DNA from 2 places in the Rhodoferax sp. ZS1R8 genome. Region 1 is predicted to be linked to the other one. Evidence: predicted binding sites of a transcription regulator. Region 1 holds the regulator's gene; the other holds the start of a gene.
The links. The regulator LexA, encoded in region 1, represses DNA repair genes until DNA is damaged. The targets are predictions, from matches to a motif close to ACTGTATNNNNATACAGT.
Positions count from the first base shown of each region.

Region 1 (7,311 bases):
AGACACTCCGGAAGACTTGGCGCGGATACGGGCTGTTTTTGTTGCCAACAGCGGGTAAACCGTAAGTTAAGCGCGCAGTGGTCCATGCTATTCTCGGGTGGCAGCCGCGTGCCGTGGCGCCCCATTCGGGTGCAGCCTGCCGCGCCAAAGGTTTTTGTTCTATCCGAGGGTATCCATGAGACTTATTTTGTTGGGCGCGCCAGGCGCGGGCAAAGGCACGCAAGCCACCTTCATTTGCCAAAAATACGGCATTCCCCAAATCTCCACTGGCGACATGCTGCGTGCCGCCGTCAAAGCGGGCAGCCCGTTGGGTCTGGAAGCCAAAGCCGTCATGGCTGCAGGTGGGTTGGTCAGCGACGATCTCATCATCAACCTCGTCAAGGAGCGTTTGACGCAGGCCGATTGCGCCAACGGTTTCCTGTTTGACGGCTTCCCCCGCACCATCCCGCAAGCGGACGCCATGAGGGCCGCCGGTGTCGCGCTGGACTATGTGGTAGAAATCGACGTGCCCTTTGACGCCATCGTAGAGCGCATGAGCGGACGCCGGTCGCATCCTGCATCGGGTCGCACCTACCACGTCAAGTTCAATCCACCCAAAGTTGAAGGTGTGGACGATGTCACGGGCGAGCCGCTGATCCAGCGCGACGACGACAAGGAAGAGACCGTCAAGAAGCGCCTGGACGTCTACAGCGCCCAGACCCGCCCCCTGGTCGAGTACTACTCCAGCTGGGCCGTCAAAGACCCCGCCGGTGCGCCGAAGTACCGCGCCATCAGCGGCATCGGAGATGTCGACGTCATCAAGAGCCGCATTTTCGAGGCCTTAGGCAGCTGAGCGGGCGATCTCCATCTAGAAGGCCGCTGCTGCGGCCTTTTTTACGCCATCAGTTCCAGCATCAGTGCAATGCGCGCCTTCAGCGGTGACAGGCCTTGTGAATCCGGCAGATCCCCCTGTTCGGAGCCCACCACCACGGCGCCATATGCACAGCGCGTAGACCGCACAACCCGAACACCGCGCAGCTGTGCCTCCCGCAAGGCAGCGTCCAGATCCGCATGGATGGTGCCGTTGCCGGTGCCCGCAACAACAATGCCCCGCACGGGCTGCGCAGAATCGGACGGCGCAGCACAGAGTGCGCGTACCGTAGCCCCGGTCGCGCCGGCGTAGCTGGGGACGATTTCGACGCGCGGCCAAGCTGCGTTGGACAGGGCCGCCAACGGGAAGTCCTGCGCCAACACCGTGCCCACCGGACAGGCATGCACCCACCGCACCCGTCCCTCCTCCACAAAGGCCAGCGGGCCCGCATCGCCTGAATCGAAAGCGTTGAGGCGGTAAGGGTGCACTTTCTGAACATCGCGCGCCGCGTGGACGGTACCCGCGCACGCCACCAGCACTCCATGGGCAAGCGTCGACCGTGCGACCGCAACGGCATCGAGCACATTCTGCGGGCCATCAGGCGCCAGCGACGAGGCCGGCCGCATGGCGCAGGTCAGCACCACGGGTTTGTCCGCCAGTGCGGCACGCGGCAAGACGCTTGACAAAAAGAATGCCGTTTCCTCCAGGGTATCCGTGCCGTGCGTAATGACTACAGCGTGAACCTCCGGCTGCGCCAGGTGGTGCGCAACGCGTTCGGCCACCGCGCGCCACTGGGGCCAACCCATGTCCTTGCTATCCACCTGGACCACTTGCTCGGACAAGAAATCATAGTCACCCAGGCCCTGCCGCAGGCCGGGTATGGCCTGCAACAAATGGTCAACCCCGACCTGCGCTGCGGTGTAGCCCACGTTGTCGCTGGCCTGCGCCGCGGTCCCAGCGATCGTGCCCCCAGTACCCAAAAACACCATCTTTTTCAACATATTTGCGCTTTCCACTTGCAAACAAAATAAAACTGGTTAAAAATACAGCTACTGGATACCGAAACAGTGTGTATAGACCAACAGCTACCCGGCCCAGAACCAAGGAGTCAGCATGCTTGAAAGTCCTAAACTTACCGCACGGCAGCAACAGATCTTCGATCTGATCCAAAGCGCCATCGCACGCACTGGTGCCCCGCCCACACGTGCCGAAATCGCCACTGAACTCGGCTTCAAATCTGCCAATGCGGCGGAAGAGCATCTGCAAGCGCTGGCCCGCAAGGGTGTGATCGAACTGGTCAGCGGCACATCCCGCGGCATCCGGCTCAAAAGCGACACCCTGCGCTCCATTAACGAATCCCGTCTCAAGCAGTTTTCCCTGCCACTGCCCGGCCTGGCCCAATTGGCCTTGCCACTAGTGGGCCGGGTTGCAGCTGGTTCGCCCATTCTCGCCCAGGAACATGTGGACCAAACCTACTACGTGGAAAACAGCCTGTTCCAGCGCCAACCCGATTACCTGCTGAAAGTGCGCGGCATGTCCATGCGTGACGCCGGCATCATGGACGGCGACCTGCTAGCCGTACAGGCCACCAAGGATGCCAAGAATGGCCAAATCGTTGTGGCACGCCTGGGTGACGAGGTCACGGTGAAGCGCTTTAGGCGCAACAAACACCTGATCGAACTGCATCCTGAAAACCCGGACTACCAAACCATTGTGGTGGAGCCCGGTGAGCCTTTTGAAATCGAAGGTCTTGCGGTCGGTTTGATCCGCAACACCATGCTCATGTAATTCCGCACGAAAGCAACCATCCATGAACACCGCTTTATTTGCCAATTCCGATTTCTTTGGACCACTGCAGAGCCTGATGCGCTGGTGGTCCGCCAGCCGGATTCCGGTTGTGGGTGTACCACTTCCCAAGCGGGAAGTTCGGAGCTACGCTCCTAAATCCATAGCTGCAAATGACCCGTTGGCGAGGGCTACAGCTCAAAATAACGTAGTGCGTATGCCACTGCGTGTGGTTCGTGTCGTCGAAAGTGGACAATCCCGTGCCAGCGTAGGCCGCATGGTGATATCCGGCCGCATGGCTGACGTGTGTGCCGAACTGGACCGCCTGGCTGCGCGCGAGGCTGCCTTGTCATAAGTTGATACCTTGGTACGCGCTGCGGGCGCTTTGACAGGGCACAATTGCATCCATGAATATTGTGATTCTGGATGACTACCAAGATGCCGTTCGCAAGCTGGAATGTGCGGCAAAGCTAGAGGCTTACCAAGCCAAGGTGTACACCAATACGGTCAAGGGCATCGGACAACTGTCGGTCCGGCTCAAAGACGCCGATGTAATCGTTCTGATCCGCGAACGCACCCATATCAACCGCCAGCTCATCGAGAAGCTGCCCAAGCTCAAGATGATCTCCCAGACCGGTCGCGTCAGCGGTCACTTGGATGTGCAGGCTTGTACCGAGCGTGGCATCGCAGTGGCGGAGGGCCTGGGTTCTGGCGTTGCACCGGCAGAGCTGACTTGGGCACTCATCATGGCAGCCATGCGCAGGCTTCCCCACTACATCGGCAACCTCAAACATGGCGCTTGGCAACAGTCCGGCCTGAAGGCAGGCTCCATGCCGACAAATTTTGGCATCGGTAGTGAGCTTCAGGGCAAAGTTTTGGGCATCTGGGGCTACGGAAAGATTGGTCAACTGGTCGCCGGCTACGGTCGGGCATTTGGCATGAAGGTCGTGGTCTGGGGCAGCGAAGCATCACGCGAAAAGGCTCTTCAGGACGGCTATGGCGCCTCGCCCAGCCGCGAGGCATTTTTTGAACATTGCGACGTTTTGAGCTTGCACCTGCGACTGAGCGACAGTACGCGCAATCTGGTCGACCATGCCGATCTGGCACGCATGAAGCCGACAGCACTGCTGGTCAACACGGCACGTGCTGAACTTCTGGACACCCACACGCTGATCAGTGCGCTGAACCGGGGGCGCCCCGGCATGGCGGCAGTCGACGTTTTCGACAGCGAGCCGGTATTGCAAGGCCATGCGCTATTGCGTTTGGAAAACTGCATTTGCACGCCACACATTGGCTATGTAGAGCAAAACAACTACGAGAAGCTGTTTGGTGCTGCTTTTGACAACGTGACCAATTTCATCAAGGGCACGCCGACCAATATCGTCAACCCCGGCGCTTTGCAGGTGAGGCGCTAGACGAGGGGGGCAGCAGATCTGCGCTGTCAAATTCGATCAGATTGCCAGGTGGCTCAGTTATGTCAAGGTCGACAGCAGTGTCGGCTTGGTTGTCACCAGTCGAAGAAACCGGTTGTGTGGCGTCAGACAAGGATGCCTCAACATGGGTTGCTTTTGCAATGCTGAAAGGCATGAACCCCGAGTCAAACGACGCGGACGCAATTCTTTTGGCCACGCCATGCAGCATCAACAGGTCGCGCAACGCGCCCAGATCAAAAAGCTGGGAATTGCTGGTGCCATTGTCCGAGCGCACCAGACAGCTTTCGATGTAAGCCACGGCCTCTTCGGTGGGCCAAAGTGCAACGATGCGCTTGCAGACGTGGGGGTAAGCCTCCAAACCGCTTCCGGGTTGGTTGAAATCCGTGTAGATCGGCACATATCCGTTGAACAGGGTGTTGAAGCTGTTGCGGTAGCGGTCGTACTCCATCTTGCGCCCCAGCGTATGGAGTATTTTCAATAAATCGAGATAGACCAGGGGATCGGCAGCATCCACATCACTTGCCATGCTCTCGCTGAGCAGTGCGATGGCTTCGTCGTGTTGGCCGAGTGTCAGGAAGAATTCTGCCTGTTGGCGAACGTCCAGCATCTCCTTGGTGTTCACGGAGCGCAACGTTGCGGACATGCTGTTGGCAAAGTCAGCTTGTCTGACTACCTTGGCGGGGGACTTACTGGAAGCCGCATTTCCACTGCTGGCGCGTGCATCGGATGACACCCTGCCTGGCTTCGGCTCCGTCGGAGCATCTAACTGCAAGTCGACATCCACCTCTGTGACGCGGGGAGCCAGCTTTCCGACGGGTGGCTCTTGCGCGATGGGACGCGAGACCTTCGCTTGGGTTTGCAGCTGCGGGTCGTTATCGTCCCGGCTTCGCCCTCGCGTTACGCCTTGGTCCATGTCTGCACGGTCCACGCTGTCTGCCTCGTCGGACGCGCCTGCCTCATCGCGCCACCACGGTCCGCTGTCCAGCCCACGCTTGCGCACGCGCAGCCAAGCATAAACGAGCCCTACACCGCACAGCAACAACACCATCAGCAGCGCATAGACTACAGGATTGGTATAGCGCTCGGCCTCCGCCCTGCCTAGCCGCTGGGTGATATCTTCCAGTATTTGGCGATTTTTGACCGTTGTGTCGCGCAAGCCTTCGAGGCCTGTTTCCAGCTCACGTGTGCTGTTATCGGCGTTTTGCACATCCTGCGGCGTGGTGTTCAGTGAGCGCCAGAGTGCGGCAGTGCGCGCCCTCTTTTGCAAATCTTCCCCCGCCTCAATTGCCAGTTCACTGCTCAGCTTTAGTGCGGGTTCGCGTTCCTGGCTCTGGCCCCATGGGTCCAGCTCCAGGCGTGAACGGCGACTAGGCCTTTTGGCGGCAAGGAATGCGGATTTGGTCGCCGCGACTGCCTGATCGGGCTTGGCAGTTGGACTGGCAGCAACGGGCTTGGACTTTCTTGGCGGCCGCTCCACCGCGGTTGAGTCCTTATCGGCGGGGGCGAGGGGCCGGGCGGTAGCTGCAGCAGCTACCGGCTGAGATGCCAACTGCACGCGCGAGAGGTTCGCTTGCGGTGCAGCTTCTGGCGCCAATTCAGCCAGCAGAACATAGCGCCGGCTGGTTTTGCCGTCACATCCGGCCCGCACATAGACGGTGACGACCGGTTCGTCGACCACACTGGCGGCCGAGACCGTCACATTGATCGTCTGTGTCTGGGGCAGAGATTCGCTGCCCACACCGACCCGGCTGGCATCCTGCCGGTTGTCCCCATAGAACACGTCCGTCTCAAAACACAGCGCGGACGCGCCCTCCCCCGACTCGACATGAACCGGTACAGTCAGTTTGAGAACTTGCCCCAGAAAGACGGCCCCCTTGGCACGCCCCAAGGTCAAAGCCGAGCCATCGATCGCAACGCAAAGAGTTGCAACTCCCAATAGAGCAAATTTAAATTTTCTATGGAGTTTCATCTATAGAGCGAATTTTCGCATAAGGGAAATAAAACCCGCGACCTCGTTCGCTTGTGCCCCGTCACGCCGTCATAAAGAGCAGCCCAGACACGCACGTGACAAACCCTGAGACAGGATGCTGCCCCTCAGGTGACAATGGGTCGTCATTTTCGACACATGCAGTCACCCAAAAGACAAGCTATGGACGAACCCATCCTTACTATCGACGAACGCTCAGCGATCAATGGCGGTCGCTGGTTTTCCACGCTGTCCCCATCACTCAAACACGACATTCTTCGATGCGCTTACGTCAAACGTTTCAAGGACGGCGACCTGATTGCAGCCCGCGGCGAGCCGCCGGAGGAGTGGATTGCGTGCGCGCGTGGGGCTGTTCGGGTGAGTTCAACGTCCATCTCGGGCAAACAGATCACGCTGGCCTATGTGGAGCCGGGCATCTGGTTTGGGGATGTCGCCATCTTCGACGGCGACCGACGCACACACGATGCCTACGCGCACGCAGACACCACGATTTTGTGTGTGGCCAAGGCCGATTTCAAGAAAATACTGGCTCTCCATGTGGAGTTGTACGAAGCCCTGTTGCGGCTGCATGCGCGCCGCATTCGGCAACTCTACGGTCTGGTGGAAGACCTCAACACATTGCCTTTGCGCGCACGGCTGGCCAAACAGCTGTTGCACCTGGTTCGCAGCTACGGCATCCCGTCACTCAGCGATGCCAGCGAGGTGCGCATCGGCCTACAGTTGGCACAGGAAGAACTGGCGCAGTTGCTGGGCGCATCGCGCCAGCGGGTCAACCAGGAACTGAAGTCCATGGAACGCGACGGTGCCATCCGCATAGAGCAGGGTGGGCTGGTAGTACGCGACCGCGCAGCGCTGATGCACATCATCGATGCCGACAACTGAATTCTGTACAACCCTACTGACGAACACCCATGAGTGAATTTGACCATTTTCTGGGCACCCGGCCTGTCAGCGAACAGCATGCTTTTGACATCCCTACGCTGAGCACTTGGCTGGAAAAAAATCTCGCGGGTTATAGCGGACCTCTGAGCGTGGAGATGTTCAAGGGTGGGCAGTCCAACCCGACCTACAAACTCATCACCCCAGGCAAAAGCTATGTGATGCGGGCAAAGCCCGGCCCCGTTGCCAGGTTGCTGCCATCCGCGCACGCTGTTGAACGCGAATTTGCCGTCATGCACGGATTGCAGGACACAGAGGTGCCGGTACCACACATGCATTGCCTGTGCGAAGATGAATCGGTCATTGGTCGCGCCTTT
Region 1 covers NZ_JBWMBA010000005.1:274,614-281,924, forward strand. The annotation lists gene kdsB (3-deoxy-manno-octulosonate cytidylyltransferase) at 1-58, shown strand, start outside; gene adk (adenylate kinase) at 176-832, shown strand; gene AC097P_RS18560 (asparaginase) at 874-1,851, opposite strand; gene lexA (transcriptional repressor LexA) at 1,964-2,638, shown strand; gene AC097P_RS18570 (hypothetical protein) at 2,661-2,990, shown strand; gene AC097P_RS18575 (D-2-hydroxyacid dehydrogenase family protein) at 3,043-4,050, shown strand; gene AC097P_RS18580 (hypothetical protein) at 4,019-6,004, opposite strand; gene AC097P_RS18585 (Crp/Fnr family transcriptional regulator) at 6,218-6,937, shown strand; gene AC097P_RS18590 (phosphotransferase family protein) at 6,967-7,311, shown strand, end outside.

Region 2 (7,311 bases), on a different contig from region 1:
CGAAGGCTCTTCATCCAGCGTGCAGGTCTGGATGCACTGCAGCGCCGCTACGATGGCGCCCGGCGCAGAGCAGCCTTACGGTTTGGTGGAAAACGCCGCGCTGGTCGTAGAGGGCGAGACACTCGCCTGGGTAGGTCCCCACGCAGACTTGCCCAGCGAATGGATGGACCGCTGCACGGTGTTGAACGATGCAGGCGGCGCACTCATCACGCCCGGCCTCATCGACTGCCACACGCACCTGGTCTACGGTGGTGACCGTGCCAACGAATTCGAGATGCGGCTCAACGGGGCCAGCTACGAGGACATAGCCCGTGCCGGCGGTGGCATCGCCTCCACGGTGCAAGCCACGCGCGCTGCCACTGCGGCCGAGTTGCAGGCCAGCGCCGGGCGGCGCCTGCGCAAGCTGCTGGCCGAGGGCGTGACGACGGTAGAGATCAAGTCCGGCTACGGCCTGGCGCTGGAGCACGAACGCAAGGCCTTGAACGTTGCGCGTGCACTGGGCCGGGAATATGCAGTCGATGTCCGCACCACCTTCCTCGGCGCCCACGCCGTGCCACACGAATTTGCCGGCCGTACCGATGAGTATGTAGATGCCGTGCTGCAGATGCTGCCCGTGCTGCACGCCGAAGGGCTGGTCGACGCCGTGGACGGCTTCTGCGAACGTATTGCCTTCAGCACCGCGCAGATGGAACGCGTGTTTGCCGCAGCCCAGCGCTTAAGCCTGCCGGTCAAGCTGCATGCCGAACAGCTCAGCGACAGCGGCGGCGCCCAACTGGCCGCGCGCTACGGTGCGTTGAGCGCCGACCACCTGGAATGGTTGTCAGCCGAGGGCGCACAGGCGATGGCGCGGGCCGGCTCTGTGGCCGTGCTGTTGCCCGGTGCTTTCTACTTCTTGCGCGAGACCAAGCTGCCGCCTATCGCACTGCTGCGCCAGCATGGTGTGCCCATGGCCGTGTCCACTGACTGCAACCCTGGCACCTCACCCTGCACATCCCTGCTGCTGATGCTGAACATGGCCTGCACGCTGTTCCGCCTGACGCCCGAAGAGGCGCTGGCCGGCGTCACACACCACGCCGCCGCCGCTTTAGGCTTGCAAGACCGTGGCGTGCTGGCAACCGGCAAATGTGCAGACTTTGTGCTGTGGGATGTGCAACGCCCAGCCGAGTTGAGCTATGCGCTGGGCGGCAACCCGCGCCTGCAAACGATCTTTAAGGGACAGGAAGTGCTATGAGCACCACACCATCGGTTTACAACTTGCAGCAGGGCACAGTACCGCTCTTGGTCAGCATGCCGCACATCGGCACCCAGATCCCCGCTGAGTTGCAGCCGCAGTACGCGCCCCGGGCGCTGCATGTGGAAGACACCGACTGGCATCTGCACACGCTGTACAACTTTTTGGGCGAACTGGGAGCCAGTGTGTTGACGCCCAGCACCTCACGCTATGTGATCGACCTGAACCGCCCGCCCGACGACACGCCCATGTACCCGGGCGCCGCCAATACCGAGCTGTGCCCCACGCACTTCTTCACCGGCGAGGCGCTGTACCAGACGGGCCAAGAGCCCGCACCGGCCGAACGCCGGCGCCGCCGCGAGACCTATTGGCAGCCCTACCACAGCGCGCTGGCGGGCGAGCTGGCGCGCCTGAAGGCGCTGCACGGCTTTGCGCTGCTGTGGGATGCGCACAGCATCCGCTCGGAACTGCCGTGGCTGTTCGAGGGCCGCCTGCCGGACCTGAGCATCGGCACGGCCAATGGCGCCAGCGCTGACAGCCGCATTGCCGATGCCGCGGTGCAGGCCTGTGCCAGCTTCCCGCATATCAGCACGGTGCTCAATGGCCGGTTCAAGGGCGGCTACATTACCCGCCACTACGGCCAGCCGGCACGCGGCATCCACGCGATCCAGCTGGAGATGTGCCAGCACCTCTACATGCAGGAGGTGGCGCCCTATGCCTACGACGCCGCAGTCGCAGCCCGCATCCAGCCACTATTGAAGAAAATGGTCGCCAGCTCTCTTGCCGCTTGCCGGAGCTGCTATGAAAAGTGAAGCAGCGCAGTTCTGGGCGCCCCAGGCCTGGGTACAAGGCGCCTGGGCTTACAACGTGCTGCTGGAGGTGGGTGCTGATGGCCATTGGAGCCGCGTAACGCCCAACGCCACAGCAGCAGAACAGGCGACCGCAACGCGCCTGCAAGGCGCTGTGCTGCCCGGCGTGGCCAATGCCCACAGCCATGCCTTCCAGCGCGCCATTGCTGGCCTGACCGAGCGGCGCAGCAGCGGCGTTGGCGCGGCCGACGATTTTTGGAGCTGGCGTGACCGCATGTACTCGGCCGCCAACCGCATCACGCCCGAGCAACTGGAAGCCATTGCTAGCCAGCTATACGCCGAGCTGCTGGCCGGCGGCTATACCCAGGTCTGCGAATTCCACTACCTGCACAACGCGCTGGACGGTGCGCCGTATGCCGACCCGGCCGAGATGTCGCTGGCCCTGGTGCGCGCAGCCCAGCGCACCGGCATGGGCCTCACCTTGCTGCCCACGCTGTACATGCGCTCGGGCTTCACCGCCACCGGCCTGCGCGAAGACCAGCGCCGCTTTGCATCCACACCCGACAGCATTGCCCGTGTGGTGGAGGCGGTGCAGTCCCATGCACGTGGCGATGCGCGCATCAATGTCGGGGTTGCCATCCACTCGTTGCGTGCGGTCAACCCGGCTGCCCTGCGCGAGCTGGCCGCCTACGCACAACAAGGCGGTCTGCCGGTCCACATCCACATTGCGGAGCAGACGCAGGAGGTCGATGACTGCCTGGCCCACACGCGCCAGCGCCCCATTGAATGGCTGCTGAACCATGTGGAGGTGGATGCCCGCTGGAATCTGGTGCACGCCACCCACACCACGGCCACCGAACTGGCCGGTGTGCAGGCACGCGGCGCGTCCATCGTCATCTGCCCAGCCACGGAGGCGAATTTAGGCGATGGCGTGTTCGACCTGCCGGGTTATGCCGCACTGCGCGGCACCTGGTCCCTAGGCTCTGACAGCCATGTCACGCGCCGCTGGAGCGAAGAGCTGCGCCTGCTGGAGTATTCGCAGCGGCTCACGCAGCGCAAGCGCAATGTTGCGGCTCAGACCCTCGGGCCGTTGAGCAGCGCAGCGGCACTGTTGGAAGCGGCCTTGGGCGGCGCAGGGAATGCGACCGGCTTGGCTCTCGGTGGGCTTGCCGTGGGCCAACGTGCCGACTTCTGTGTGATGGACATGCAATCCCCGGCACTGCTGGGTGTGCCGGCCGACTGTGTATTGGACGCCTTGGTGTTTTCCAGCCCGGATGCGCGCTTTGCCGCCGTGTATGTGGCGGGCCAGCCGGCGCAGATGCAGGACCATGCCGGTTTCGCCCCGGCCATGGTCGCGCTTTGGGGTGGGTGACCAGGGTATTGGCAAGCCGGTGGACAATACAGGGGTTATGACGACGACCCCCTCACAACCCCGCAACCCCCTGCACGGCAAGACGCTGGAAGCCATCGTCACCGAGCTGTCTGAACACTATGGCTGGGAGGGCTTGGGTGAGCGCATACCGGTGCGCTGCTTCACGTTTGAGCCCAGCGTCAATTCCAGCCTGAAGTTTTTGCGCAAGACGCCCTGGGCACGTGAGAAGGTAGAAGGGTTGTACCTCTTCATGCTGCGTGAGGCACGCCGCCAGGGTGGTGTCCAATAGCGCGATGGAAAACCCCATGGATACCACCGGCCCCACCGACCAGCGGCTGACCGAACTGGAGATCAAGGCCAGTTTTGCCGAAGACCTGCTGGACCAGCTCAACCAGGTCATCGTGCGCCAGCAGCAGGAGATTGACCTGCTGATGCGCGAAGTGCGCCAGTTGCGCCTGCAAATGCCGGATAACACGGGCCCCGCCCACAGCAAGGCCAGCGAAGAGTTACCGCCGCACTACTGAGCGTGCGACGGCAGTGCCTTACATACGGGCAACAGTGTTGCCGGTGTTGCGCACCTTGTCACCGACCTGGAAACCGGGGTCGTTGAGGAAATCAAAACTGGCCCTGCTCTCGTTGGCATAAACCACCGTAACGGTCCACACCTTGTGGGTCTTGATCTTTTCTTCGATCACTTTGCCGGCATAGGCGCCGCCTGCCGCACCGGCCAGCGTGGCCAGATCCTTGCCAACACCGCCGCCCACCTGGTTGCCCAGCACCGCGCCCAGTGCGCCGCCCGCCAGCACGCCGACCGCGCTGTACTCACCGGCTTTTTCGGTAACGGCGACGGATAGCACACGGCCGCATTCCGAGCACGCAGGTGCAGCCTGCGCAACGGGCGCTGGGACCGGAATTGGTGCTGGCGAGGAGGGTCTTGCAGCCGCCGCCTTGGCTCTGGCTGCTGCGATGGCGTGGTCATATTCAGCCTTGGCGTCGCGGCGGCACTGCAGGCGGGCATTGGACGTGGTCTCGTCGTTGCACAGCCGTTTGTCCGAATCGTAGCGGGCCATTGCCGCTTTGCTGTCGGCATTGAGGTGGGCGTTGCCTGCCGGGGCCGCAGCCCATGCGCCACCGATTTGTGTTGCCAGGGCCAACATAAAGGCCAGGCGGAGAGTTTGTTTTTTCATTGGTTTATGTACTTTCATGGTCAATAAGCGCGGCCACGGCGGGGCTGTGGCAGGCGTGAGAGGCTAAGCAACTCGACTATAGGCCAGTCATCGCCATATCGTTATACTGTTCATGCATACAGTGTTTAACCATGCCATCCCCCCAACCGCCCGATTACGCAGAATTGCATTGCCTGAGCAATTTCAGCTTTCAGCGTGGCGCCTCCCAACCCGAAGAACTGGTGCAGCGCGCCGCTGCGCTGGGCTATCGCGCGCTGGCCATCACCGACGAATGTTCGGTGGCAGGCGTAGTGCGCGCGCATGCAGAAGTGTGCAAAGGGCAGCTGAATCTGAAGCTGCTGCTGGGCGCCGAGTTTTCGGTGGCGCTGGGTTCCGGGCCGAGCCTCAAGGCCCTGGTGCTGGCGCACACATTGCAAGGCTGGGGCAATCTGTGCCAGTTCATCACCGCTGCGCGGCGTGCGGCACCCAAGGGCGAGTACCAGGTGGCCTGGCATGGCACACACAACCAGGCTCTGTGGGCGTCTCTGACGGACTGTGAGGTGCTTTTGCTGCTTCCTGATGCTATCAATATGGAAGCGGCTTACGCTATCTGCACGAGGGCTAGAGGCCTTTTTGGCTTAAATTTTTGGCTGGGAGTGGAGCTGGTGCTGGGCGTTGACGATGCGCTCAAGCAGGTGCGCGCGCAGCAGTTGTCGCAGCTCAGCGGCGTGCCCATCGTGGCCACCGGCGGTGTGCGCATGCATGTGCGCTCACGCAAGCCGCTGCACGACGTGCTGACCGCTGTGCGCCTGGGGCAACCCGTGGCGCAGTGCGGCTTCGCGCTGCAGGCCAATGCCGAGCGCCATCTGCGGTCGCGCGCGCGGTTGGCGGCGCTGTATCCGGCCCAGTGGCTGGCAAACACGCTGGTGATTGCCGACAAGTGCCACTTTGACCTGACGCAAATCGCTTACCACTATCCCATGGAACCCGTTCTGCCCGGTCATACGCCGGCACAGACCCTGCGCCAATACTGCGAAGAAGGCGCACTGCAACGCTATCCTGCCGGCATGCCGCAAGGCATTCGGCTGCGGGTGGAGCATGAACTGGCACTGATTTCGGAGTTGCGGTTCGAGATGTACTTCCTGACCGTGCACGACATCGTGCGCTTTGCGCGCAGCGTGGGCATCCTGTGCCAGGGCCGGGGCTCTGCAGCCAATTCGGTGGTGTGTTACTGCCTGCATGTGACGGAAGCCAATCCCCAGGAGACGTCGCTGATGTTCGAACGCTTCATCAGCCGCGAGCGCAACGAGCCGCCGGATATCGATGTGGACTTTGAGCACCAACGGCGCGAAGAGGTCATCCAGTACATCTACACAAAGTACGGCCGGGAGCGCGCCGCCATTGCCGCCACCGTCGTCAGCTACCGCCCGCGCAGCGCGCTGCGCGACGTGGGCCACGCGCTGGAAATCCCCGAGGTGCTGATCACAGAATTGTCCAAGGAGCACCCCGGCATGTACGACCGCGAGGTGCTGGTTGAGCGGCTGCAAGACGCCGTGAGTCGGCTCGGCCCGGACTGCATACCCCCGCCGCTGGAACGCCTGGAGTTGTGGATGTCGCTGGCCGTGCAGTTGCAGGGCTTTCCGCGACACCTGAGCCAGCACGTGGGCGGCTTTGTGCTGACGCACGGCGCGTTGACCCGACTGGTGCCGGTGGAAAACGCCGCGATGAAGGACCGCTCCATCATCCAGTGGGACAAGGACGATCTGCAAGCCGTGCGCCTGATGAAGGTGGACGTGCTGGCCTTGGGCATGCTCAGCGCCATACGCCGCTGCCTGGAATTGGTGACGCAGCGGCGCCAACTGCCGCACCCTATGACTTTGCAGGACATTCCACGCGAAGACGAAGCCACCTACGACATGATTTGCAGGGCAGACACTGTGGGCGTGTTCCAGATCGAGAGCCGTGCGCAGATGAGCATGCTGCCCCGTCTGCGGCCCCGCACGTACTACGACCTGGTGGTGCAGGTCGCCATCGTGCGGCCGGGGCCTATTCAGGGTGGCATGGTGCACCCGTATCTGAAAGCGCGCCAAAACCCGGAGCTGGCGCAGTCTCCATACCCGGCGTTGCGAGAGGCATTGGGCCGCACCCATGGCGTGCCGATTTTTCAGGAACAGGTGATGCAGATCGCGGTGTTGGCGGCCGACTTCACTCCGGGAGAAGCAGACGGTTTGCGCCGCTCCATGGCCGCCTGGAAACGCCATGGCAATGTGAGCAAATACCACGACCGGCTGGTGAACGGCATGCTGAAGAACGGCTACCCGTTGGACTTTGCAGAGGCCATCTTTCGGCAGATGGAAGGCTTTGGTGAATACGGTTTCCCCGAGAGCCATGCCGCCAGTTTTGCCATCCTGGTGTACTTCAGCTGCTGGTTCAAATGGCACGAGCCCGCCTGCTTTTTAGCCGCCATGCTCAACAGCCAGCCGTTGGGTTTTTACGGCCCTTCGCAACTGGTGCAAGACGCGCAACGCCATGGAGTGGAAGTGCGCCCCGTGGACGTGTCGCACAGCGATTGGGATTGCACTCTTGAAGCCATGGGGTCGGCCCACCGCACTGCGCAGCAACAACCTGCTGTCCGCCTGGGCCTGCGCATGGTCAGCGGGCTGCGCGCGGTGGTGGGCGAACGCATCGCTGCCGAGCGAGCGCATCAGGCTTTCAACAGTACGCAGGACCTGG
Region 2 covers NZ_JBWMBA010000002.1:85,367-92,677, forward strand. The annotation lists gene hutI (imidazolonepropionase) at 32-1,231, shown strand; gene hutG (N-formylglutamate deformylase) at 1,228-2,043, shown strand; gene AC097P_RS06445 (formimidoylglutamate deiminase) at 2,033-3,412, shown strand; gene AC097P_RS06450 (VF530 family protein) at 3,450-3,701, shown strand; gene AC097P_RS06455 (SlyX family protein) at 3,718-3,936, shown strand; gene AC097P_RS06460 (glycine zipper 2TM domain-containing protein) at 3,955-4,599, opposite strand; gene AC097P_RS06465 (error-prone DNA polymerase) at 4,731-7,311, shown strand, end outside.
Region 2: a site for LexA is predicted at 4,705-4,722, ahead of AC097P_RS06465 (error-prone DNA polymerase). Genes of this name have one in related genera too.